One region of the Pseudomonas sp. R3-41 genome, then DNA from elsewhere that is predicted to be linked to it. Evidence: predicted binding sites of a transcription regulator. Region 1 holds the regulator's gene; each other region holds the start of a gene.
What was found. Region 1 encodes sigma-54, which starts transcription at its own class of promoters, with help from an activator protein. Its sites were predicted from a motif close to ANTGGCATNNANNTTGCTNT; they were not measured.

Region 1 (3,274 bases):
TGCAATAGTAGCCGCTGTCCTCAAGCACGTTGAGGGCCGTGCTTTTACCGGAGCCGGAGCGGCCACTGACGATGATCATGCGCATGTTTAATGACCGTTCTGCTCGTCCAGGACCACCTGGTACAAAGCTTCGTTACTCGGTGCGCTGCGCAGTTTTTCGCGCACTTCCTTGCGGTCCAGCATGCTGGCAATCTGGCGCAGCAGCTCGAGGTGCGCATCGGTCGCCGCTTCCGGAACCAGCAATACAAACAGCAGGTCGACCGGGGCGCCGTCGATGGCGTCGAAATCTATGGGGGTATCAAGGTGCAACAATGCGCTGATCGGCGCGGCACACCCCTTGAGACGGCAGTGAGGAATGGCGATGCCGTTGCCAAAACCGGTGGAACCGAGTTTTTCACGGGCAACCAGGGCCTCGAAGACGTCCTGCATCACCAGATCAGGCACCTCGCGGTGGATCAGGTTGGCAATTTGTTCGAGGGCTTTCTTTTTACTGCCGCCCGGCGCGTTCACTTGGGAACGGCCGGGGGTCAGGATGGTTTCTAGTCGGATCATGGATTGGGGGGGTTAACGACCGGTAGCGCCCTGGAGGAGGCTCTGGGTCTTTTCCTTATGCTTTTTGAGTTGGCGATCCAGCTTGTCGGTCAGCAGGTCAATCGCGGCATACATGTCTGTGTGCTCTGCGTTGGCAACCACTTCTCCGCCGGGAATATGCAGCGTGGCTTCGATTTTCTGCAGCAGCTTCTCGACGTTCATCGTGACTTGCACGTTGGTGATCTTGTCGAAATGCCTCTCCAATCGGTCGAGTTTTTCGCCGATGTAGGTGCGCAGGGGTTCGGTCACTTCCAGTTGGTGTCCACTGATGTTGACTTGCATACAGCTTCTCCTTCGTTGCCAGTGCATAAAGCGGCAGGCAGAAATGCCTGCCACTGGAACGCTGTGGCGTGGCCTTGTTACATCAACCGCTTGCGCTCGCTCGAAGGCGCGATCCCGAGGGATTCACGGTACTTGGCGACGGTACGGCGGGCCACCTGAATGCCTTGTGCCTCCAGTAAACCAGCGATCTTGCTGTCACTCAACGGCTTTTTCTGATTTTCCGCAGCCACCAGTTTTTTGATGATCGCGCGGATGGCCGTGGACGAGCATTCGCCGCCTTCGGAGGTGCTGACGTGGCTGGAGAAAAAGTATTTCAATTCATAGATGCCCCGGGGGGTATGCATGAATTTCTGGGTGGTCACCCGGGAAATCGTCGATTCGTGCATGCCCACGGCTTCGGCAATGTCATGCAGGACCAACGGTTTCATCGCTTCATCGCCGTACTCCAGGAAGCCGCGCTGATGCTCGACGATCTGGGTGGCAACTTTCATCAATGTTTCGTTGCGGCTTTGCAAGCTCTTGATGAACCAGCGGGCTTCCTGCAGCTGATTGCGCATGAAGGTGTTGTCGGCGCTGGTGTCGGCACGCTTGACGAAGCCAGCGTACTGGGCGTTGACGCGCAGCTTGGGCACCGACTCCTGGTTGAGCTCCACCAGCCAGCGATCATTGTGCTTGCGCACGATCACGTCGGGCACCACGTACTCAGGCTCGGTGGATTCGATCTGCGAGCCGGGGCGCGGGTTGAGGCTCTGCACCAGCTCGATGACCTGGCGCAGCTCATCTTCCTTGAGCTTCATGCGGCGCATCAGTTGGCTGTAGTCGCGACCGCCCAGCAGGTCGATGTAATCGGTGACCAGTCGCTTGGCTTCGGCCAGCCACGGTGTCTTGGCGGACAACTGGCGCAATTGCAGCAACAGGCACTCGCCCAGGTTGCGAGCGCCGATGCCGGCCGGCTCGAACTGCTGGATGCGATGGAGGACGGCTTCGATCTCGTCCAGCTCGATGTCGAGCTCGGGGTCGAAGGCTTCGAGGATCTCCTCGAGGGTCTCGTCCAGGTAGCCCTGGTTGTTGATGCAATCGATCAGGGTCACGGCGATCAGGCGATCGGTGTCGGACATCGGCGCCAGGTTCAGTTGCCACAACAAGTGGCTTTGCAGGCTCTCGCCGGCAGAGGTGCGGGTGGTGAAGTCCCACTCGTCGTCATCGCTGCTTGGCAGGTTGCTGGCGCTGGTCTGGTAGACGTCTTCCCAGGCCGTGTCCACGGGCAGCTCGTTGGGAATGCGTTCGTTCCATTCGCCTTCCTCGAGGTTGTCCACCGTCGGGGCGGCTTCCTGGTAGGACGGTTCCGGGATCTCGGTATTGGTCTTCTGCTCGACGTTGTCGGCCAGCGGATCGGTGTTATCGAAGTCGTCGCCTTCTTCCTGGCGTTCGAGCATCGGATTGGACTCCAGGGCCTCCTGGATTTCCTGTTGCAGGTCCAGGGTCGACAATTGGAGCAGGCGGATGGCCTGTTGCAGCTGCGGTGTCATCGTCAGCTGCTGGCCCATTCTCAAGACTAGCGATGGTTTCATGGCAGGGGCTTAACACCTTATTCGCCGGCGCACATGCGCCATCCACTACAGGGCGCCGAAGCGCCAAACTTAAGCAAATTATATGCCTGAAACTGAAGTGTTTGCCTAGAGCGTCGCCATAATAAAATTAAACGACGCCCCGGCAATTCGCCAGACACGTGTGCTTACAGGCGGAACTCATGGCCCAGGTACACTTCCTTGACCAGGTCGTTGGCCAGGATCGCAGCGGAGTCACCTTCGGCGATCAACTGGCCGTCATTGACAATGTAGGCGGTTTCGCAGATATCCAGCGTCTCGCGCACGTTGTGGTCGGTGATCAGTACGCCGATGCCCTTGGCCTTGAGGTGATGGATGATCTGCTTGATGTCCCCCACCGAGATCGGGTCCACGCCGGCGAACGGTTCGTCGAGCAGGATGAATTTCGGCGCGGTGGCCAGGGCGCGGGCGATTTCCACGCGACGCCGTTCACCACCAGACAGGCTCATGCCCAGGTTGTCGCGAATGTGGCTGATGTGGAATTCCTGTAACAGGCTTTCCAGCTCCTGGCGACGGCCGGCCTTGTCGAGTTCCTTGCGGGTCTCGAGGATCGCCATGATGTTGTCGGCCACCGACAGTTTGCGGAAGATCGACGCTTCTTGCGGCAAATAGCCGATACCGGCCTTCGCGCGGCCGTGCATCGGCTGGTGGCTGACATCCAGGTCGTCGATCAGTACGCGACCCTGATCGGCCTGGACCAGGCCGACGATCATATAGAAGCAAGTAGTCTTGCCCGCGCCATTGGGGCCGAGCAGGCCGACGATCTGGCCGCTGTCGATGGACAGGCTGACATC
Region 2 (3,274 bases), 2.7 Mb from region 1:
TAGAGGTCGGGTGCGTTGTGCGCCCGGCAAGTCAACACGATGAAAGAGGCGGTATCTTGTCTACGGGTAATTTGGATTTCGAACAGTTCCGGGTCTTCCTGGAAAAAGCCTGTGGCATCCTGCTTGGTGAAAACAAGCAGTACCTGGTGTCGAGCCGTCTCAATAAATTGATGGAGCAACAGGGCCTCAAGTCATTGGGCGAGCTGGTGCAGCGTATCCAGACCCAACCGCGCAGCGGCTTGCGCGAGATGGTGGTGGACGCGATGACCACCAACGAAACCCTGTGGTTTCGTGACACCTATCCATTCGAGGTGCTGAAGAACAAAGTGCTGCCGGCGGCCATCAAGGCCAGCCCGGGCCAGCGCCTGCGGATCTGGTCGGCGGCCTGTTCGTCGGGCCAGGAACCCTATTCGTTGTCGATGTCGATCGATGAGTTCGAGCGGACCAACTTGGGCCAGCTGAAAGGTGGCGTGCAGATCGTTGCCACCGACCTGTCCGGCACCATGCTCAATAACTGCAAGACCGGCGAGTACGACAGCCTGGCCATCGGCCGTGGCCTGTCGCCGGACCGCCTGCAACGCTACTTCGACCCGAAAGGGCCGGGCAAGTGGGTGGTCAAGGCGCCGATCAAGAGCCGGGTCGAGTTCCGTTCGTTCAACCTGCTGGACAGCTACGCCAGCCTGGGCAAGTTCGACATCGTGTTCTGCCGCAACGTGTTGATCTACTTCTCCGCCGAAGTGAAGAAAGACATCCTGCTGCGTATCCATGGCACGCTCAAGCCGGGTGGCTACCTGTTCCTCGGCGCCTCCGAGGCGTTGAACGGTTTGCCGGATCATTACCAGATGGTCCAGTGCAGCCCGGGGATCATCTACCAGGCGAAGTGATTGGCTTTGTAAAAGAACGGGAGCCCCATGGGTTCCCGTTTTTTTTTGCCTGCCGGTTTTCTCTAATCCACCACAGTCCCCTGTGGGAGCGGGCTTGCTCGCGAAAGCGGTGTGTCAGTCAAGATAACAGTCACTGACACACCGCCTTCGCGAGCAGGCTCGCTCCCACAATGGGATGCATGCATGTGGCGAAAGCGGCAGAAAAGCGGCAGCCAGCGGAAGCCGATTGCCGCTTTTCTGGCATTGCCGCTTTGCCGATCCCCGCAAAGCCCCGGTTTACGGGGCTTCTGAAAGTGGCACGACGCTTGCTAAAGCCATCGTACGTACATTCTGGTCACCCAAAGGTTTCCGACATGAGCATCAGCTTCGATAAAGCGCTCGGTATCCACGAACAGGCCCTGAGCTTCCGCGCCCAACGTGCCGAAGTCCTGGCCAACAACATCGCCAACGCCGATACCCCGAACTACAAGGCGCGTGACCTGGACTTCTCCAAGGTGCTCGCCGAGCAGAACGAGAAGACCAAGAACGGCCACTTCGCCTTGAACATGACCAATAACCGTCATATCGAAGCCGAAGGCGTGGGCAGCGGCGACGAATCGCTGATGTACCGCACGCCGATGCAGCCGTCGATCGACCAGAACACCGTGGACGCTCAACTGGAACAGTCCAACTACGCGGAAAACTCCGTGAACTTCCAGGCCAGCTTCACCCTGCTCAACAGTAAATTCAAAGGGCTGGTATCGGCCCTGCGTGGAGAGTAAGCCATGTCGATCGCGAGCGTTTTCAACATCGCCGGCAGTGCCATGAGTGCCCAGACCACTCGCCTGAACACCGTCGCCAGTAACATCGCCAACGCCGAGACCGTTTCGTCGAGCATCGACCAGACCTACCGCGCCCGCCACCCGGTGTTCGCCACCATGTTCCAGGGCGGCCAGTCCGGCGGCAGCGACTCGCTGTTCCAGGACCAGGACGCGGCGGGGCAGGGCGTGCAAGTGCTTGGCGTGGTCGAAGACCAGAGCAACCTCGAAGCACGTTATGAGCCAAACCATCCGGCCGCGGACGCCAAGGGTTATGTCTACTACCCGAACGTCAACGTCGTCGAAGAAATGGCCGACATGATTTCCGCCAGTCGTTCGTTCCAGACCAACGTCGAAATGATGAACACCGCCAAAACCATGATGCAGAAGGTCCTGACCCTCGGTCAGTGATAAGGGGCGATTCATATGAGCGTCACCAGTACAACAGGCGGTTTGAGCCTCAACGAGATTCTGGCCAACTCCTCGGTCAAGACCAACACCACGACCGATGGCCTGGGCGCGGCGACCAATGCGGCGAGCGGCAACCAGGAATTGGGCAAGGATGCGTTCCTGCAACTGCTCGTGACCCAATTGAAAAACCAGAACCCGCTGGAGCCACAGGACAACGGTGAATTCGTTGCCCAACTGGCGCAATTCAGCAGCCTGGAAGGCATCACCACGCTCAACGACACCGTCAGCGGCATCGCTGGCAATTACAACTCGTCCCAGGCGTTGCAGGCTTCGTCCCTGGTCGGTCGCTCGGTGATCGCGCCCGGTGACAAGGCCGTGGTCGACACCTCCAAGAGCCTCAACGGCACGGTGGTGGTACCGGCGGCAGTGTCTTCCCTCTCGGTCAAGATCATGGACAAGGATGGTAAGACCGTCCGCACTATCGACCTGGGCAGCCAGAAGGCCGGCAACTCCGCCTTCATCTGGGATGGCAAGAACGACGCGGGCGCGACGGTCGAGTCGGGCACGTACACCTTCGCGGCCTCGACCACCATCGATGGCAAGGCCACGTCGTTGATCACCAACCTGCCGGCCACGGTCAGCAGCGTGACGATCAGCCAGACGGGCGGTGAGCTGATGCTCAACCTGGCCGGGCTGGGCAGCATTGCCCTGTCCAAAGTACAAACTATTGGTATGTAGAGCCGACTAACCGGCAAAAGGAGTCAACATGTCTTTCAACATCGGCCTTAGCGGTCTCTATGCAGCCAACAAACAGCTGGACGTGACCGGCAACAACATCGCCAACGTGGCGACCACCGGTTTCAAATCGTCTCGCGCGGAATTCGAAGACGTCTATTCGGCCACCAAGCTGGGTTCGGGCAGCAAGACCGTCGGCAACGGCGTGCGCCTGGCCAACGTTTCCCAGCAGTTCGGCCAGGGTGACGTGAACAACACCGGCAACGTGCTGGACATGGGCATCCAGGGCCAGGGCTTCTTTGTCCTGAGCAACGACGGCTCCCTGAGCTACACCCGTGCCGGTACGTTCAAGACCGACAAGGAAGGTTTCATCACCAACAGCGATGGCACCTCGCGCCTGCAGGGCTATGGCGTGGATGCCAACGGCAAGATCCAGAACGGCATCCT
Region 3 (3,274 bases), 680 kb from region 1:
GGCTTCGACAGCATTTTCCAGAGCTCGAAGGTGATGGCGGCGGTGGTCCGTGAGGCCCGACGCATGGCACCGCTGGACGCGCCGCTATTAATTGAAGGCGAAACCGGCACGGGCAAGGAACTGCTGGCCCGGGCTTGTCACCTGGCGAGCCCGCGTGGGCAATCGCCCTTGATGGCACTCAACTGTGCCGGGCTGCCGGAGTCGATGGCCGAGACCGAGCTGTTCGGCTACGGCCCCGGTGCATTCGAAGGGGCGAGGGCCGAAGGCAAGCTCGGCCTGCTGGAACTGACCGCTGGAGGAACGCTGTTCCTCGACGGAGTCGGGGAGATGAGCCCGCGCCTGCAAGTGAAACTGCTGCGCTTCCTGCAGGACGGTTGCTTCCGGCGTGTCGGCAGCGATGAAGAGGTGTATCTGGACGTCAGGGTGATCTGCGCCACCCAGGTGGACTTGTCCGAACTCTGCGCCCGAGGCGAATTTCGTCAGGATTTGTACCACCGCTTGAATGTGCTTTCGCTACACATCCCACCCCTGCGCGAATGCCTCGATGGCCTGGCACCGCTGGTGGAGCATTTCCTCGACCAGGCCAGCCGCCAGATCGGCTGTGCACTGCCCAAGCTGGCGCCGGCGGCCATGGACCGCCTCAGTCATTACCATTGGCCGGGCAACGTCCGGCAATTGGAAAACGTGCTGTTCCAAGCGGTTTCCTTGTGCGATGGCGGGAAGGTGAAAGCCGAGCACATCCGCCTGCCGGACTACGGCGTGCGCCAGCCCCTTGGCGATTTCTCCCTTGAGGGGGGCTTGGACGAGATCGTTGGGCGTTTCGAGAAAGCGGTGCTGGAGCGCTTGTATTCCGAACATCCCAGCAGCCGGCAACTGGGCAAGCGGCTGGGGGTTTCCCATACGACCATTGCTAATAAATTGCGCGAATACGAAGTCGGCAAAACCGAGCCATAGTTGCTTGCTCTCGGTGCTCATGCGGCCTTATCGCGAGCAGGCTCGCTCCCACAAGATTACTGATTGCTCACAAATCATTGGAGCACTGGAGGTCCAATGTGGGAGCGAGCCTGCTCGCGATGACGGCAGAGGCCATTACCCAAGGAAAAGCATTGCCACGAACCGGCACAACACCGCCGGTTTTTCGTCTTCGATACCTTCCCCAAATCCCTTCCAGAACCCTCAAGTCCTTTGTTTCCAGGACCCAGGGGCGCCAGAAAAAAGTTGGTCTGCAAATTGCTTAAGGCTGTGCAACACAGCAGTGGGCGGCAAACGTCCGGCATGCAGAGGAACGACAGTGGACAAGTACCTTTATGTGGCAATGACCGGCGCCAGCCAGAACGCACTGGCGCAGCGGGCCCATGCCAACAACCTGGCGAACATCTCCACCAATGGTTTTCAGAAAGACCTGGAGCAGGCGCGCTCGATGCCGGTGTTCGGCGACAGCTTTCCGGCGCGGGCGTTTGCCCTCTCCGAGCGTCCTGCCACCGATTTCACCCCGGGTGCGCTGATCGAGACCGGTCGCGATCTGGACGTGGCGGTCAGCGGGCCGGGCTGGATGGCCGTGCAGAACCCCGATGGCGGTGAGAGCTACGTGCGCACCGGCAGCCTCAATGTCGACGCCCTGGGCGTGCTGCGGGCCGGCAACGGCATGCCGGTGATGGGCAATGGCGGTCCGATCGCCGTGCCACCCGAGCAGAAAATCGAAATCGGCCAGGACGGCACCATCAGCATCCGCGCCATGGGCGAAGGCCCGCGGGTGATGGCGGAAGTGGACCGCATCAAGCTGGTCAACCCAGACCTCAGGACCATGACCAAGGGCCTGGACGGCTCGATCCGGACCAAGGACGGCCAGCCGGCGCCCATCGACGGCAACGTGCAATTGGTGTCCGGGTTCCAGGAGGCGAGCAACGTCAATGCCGTGGATGAAATGACGTCGGTGCTGGCCCTGGCCAAGCAGTTCGAGCTCCACGTCAAGATGATGAACACCGCCAAAGAAGGCGATGAAGCCATGGCTCGGGTCTTGCAGATCTAACTATTAATTACAGCGTCGCGCCGAAAAACAGGCGTACGAGGAGAATCGAATGCTTCCGGCTCTTTGGGTTGCCAAAACAGGTCTGTCCGCCCAGGACACCAACCTTTCCACCATTTCCAACAACTTGGCGAACGTCTCGACCACGGGTTTCAAACGTGATCGCGCCGAGTTCCAGGACTTGCTCTACCAGGTAAAACGCCAGCCAGGCGCCCAATCGACCCAGGACAGCGAATTGCCGTCGGGCCTGCAAGTGGGTACCGGTGTGCGCATTGTCGGCACCCAGAAAAACTTCAACGCCGGCAGCCTGCAAACCACCGAGCAGCCGCTGGACATGGCCATCGACGGCCGCGGTTTCTTCCAGATCCTGCAGCCGGACGGCACCACGTCCTACACCCGTGACGGTACCTTCCACCTCGACTCCAACGGCCAGATCGTCAACGCCAGCGGTTTCGCCCTGGAACCGGCCATCGTCATCCCGAACGATGCCCAGACTTTCACCGTGGGCCGTGACGGCACCGTGTCCATCACCGTGGCAGGCAACCCGGCCGCCCAGGTTATCGGCAACCTGCAGACCGCCGACTTCATCAACCCGGCCGGCCTGCAAGCGGTGGGCAACAACCTGTTCCTGGAAACCGCTGCCAGTGGCGCGCCGCAAGTCGGCACCCCAGGCTTGAACGGCTTCGGTACCACGCTGCAGAACACCCTGGAAACCTCCAACGTGAGCACGGTCGAGGAGATGGTCAACATGATCACCACCCAGCGTGCCTACGAGATGAACTCCAAGGTGATCTCCACCGCCGACCAGATGCTCTCGTTCGTTACGCAGAATCTGTAACCGCGTCGTCCGTCATTACGTAGACAGGGCGGCCCCAGGGTCGCCTGCAACACCAAGAGGTAGGGTCATGAAACGCTTCGTATCTGTTCTGGCACTGAGTGGGATTACCGCACTCGCGGGCTGTGTTGCGCCAACGCCACGGCCCAATGACCCGTATTACGCTCCGGTGTTGCCGCGTACGCCGTTGCCGGCTGCCGCCAACAATGGTTCGATCTACCAGGCCGGCTTCGAGCAGAACCTGTACAGCGACCGCAAGGCCTTCCGGGTCGGTGACATCATCACCATCACCCTGAACGAGCGGACCCAGGCCAGCAAGAACGCCAACTCGCAGATCGACAAGACCAGCGAGACCAGCGTCGGCCTGACCTCGCTGTTCGGCTCCAGCCTGACCACCAACAACCCGATCGGTG

Region 2: flgB (flagellar basal body rod protein FlgB) is a predicted target of sigma-54. The motif match lies at 1,177-1,196, and genes of this name have one in related genera.
Region 3: M1D99_RS22145 (flagellar basal body rod protein FlgF) is a predicted target of sigma-54. The motif match lies at 1,218-1,237, and genes of this name have one in related genera.

What each region holds. Positions count from the first base shown of each region.
Region 1 covers NZ_CP096421.1:5,838,756-5,842,029, reverse strand. The annotation lists gene rapZ (RNase adapter RapZ) at 1-85, opposite strand, end outside; gene ptsN (PTS IIA-like nitrogen regulatory protein PtsN) at 88-552, opposite strand; gene hpf (ribosome hibernation-promoting factor, HPF/YfiA family) at 565-873, opposite strand; gene M1D99_RS25280 (RNA polymerase factor sigma-54) at 951-2,444, opposite strand; gene lptB (LPS export ABC transporter ATP-binding protein) at 2,609-3,274, opposite strand, start outside.
Region 2 covers NZ_CP096421.1:1,703,471-1,706,744, forward strand. The annotation lists gene cheR (protein-glutamate O-methyltransferase CheR) at 57-884, shown strand; gene flgB (flagellar basal body rod protein FlgB) at 1,238-1,645, shown strand; gene flgC (flagellar basal body rod protein FlgC) at 1,649-2,092, shown strand; gene flgD (flagellar hook assembly protein FlgD) at 2,108-2,830, shown strand; gene flgE (flagellar hook protein FlgE) at 2,859-3,274, shown strand, end outside.
Region 3 covers NZ_CP096421.1:5,163,008-5,166,281, reverse strand. The annotation lists gene M1D99_RS22150 (sigma-54-dependent transcriptional regulator) at 1-954, shown strand, start outside; gene M1D99_RS22145 (flagellar basal body rod protein FlgF) at 1,292-2,029, shown strand; gene flgG (flagellar basal-body rod protein FlgG) at 2,079-2,864, shown strand; gene flgH (flagellar basal body L-ring protein FlgH) at 2,932-3,274, shown strand, end outside.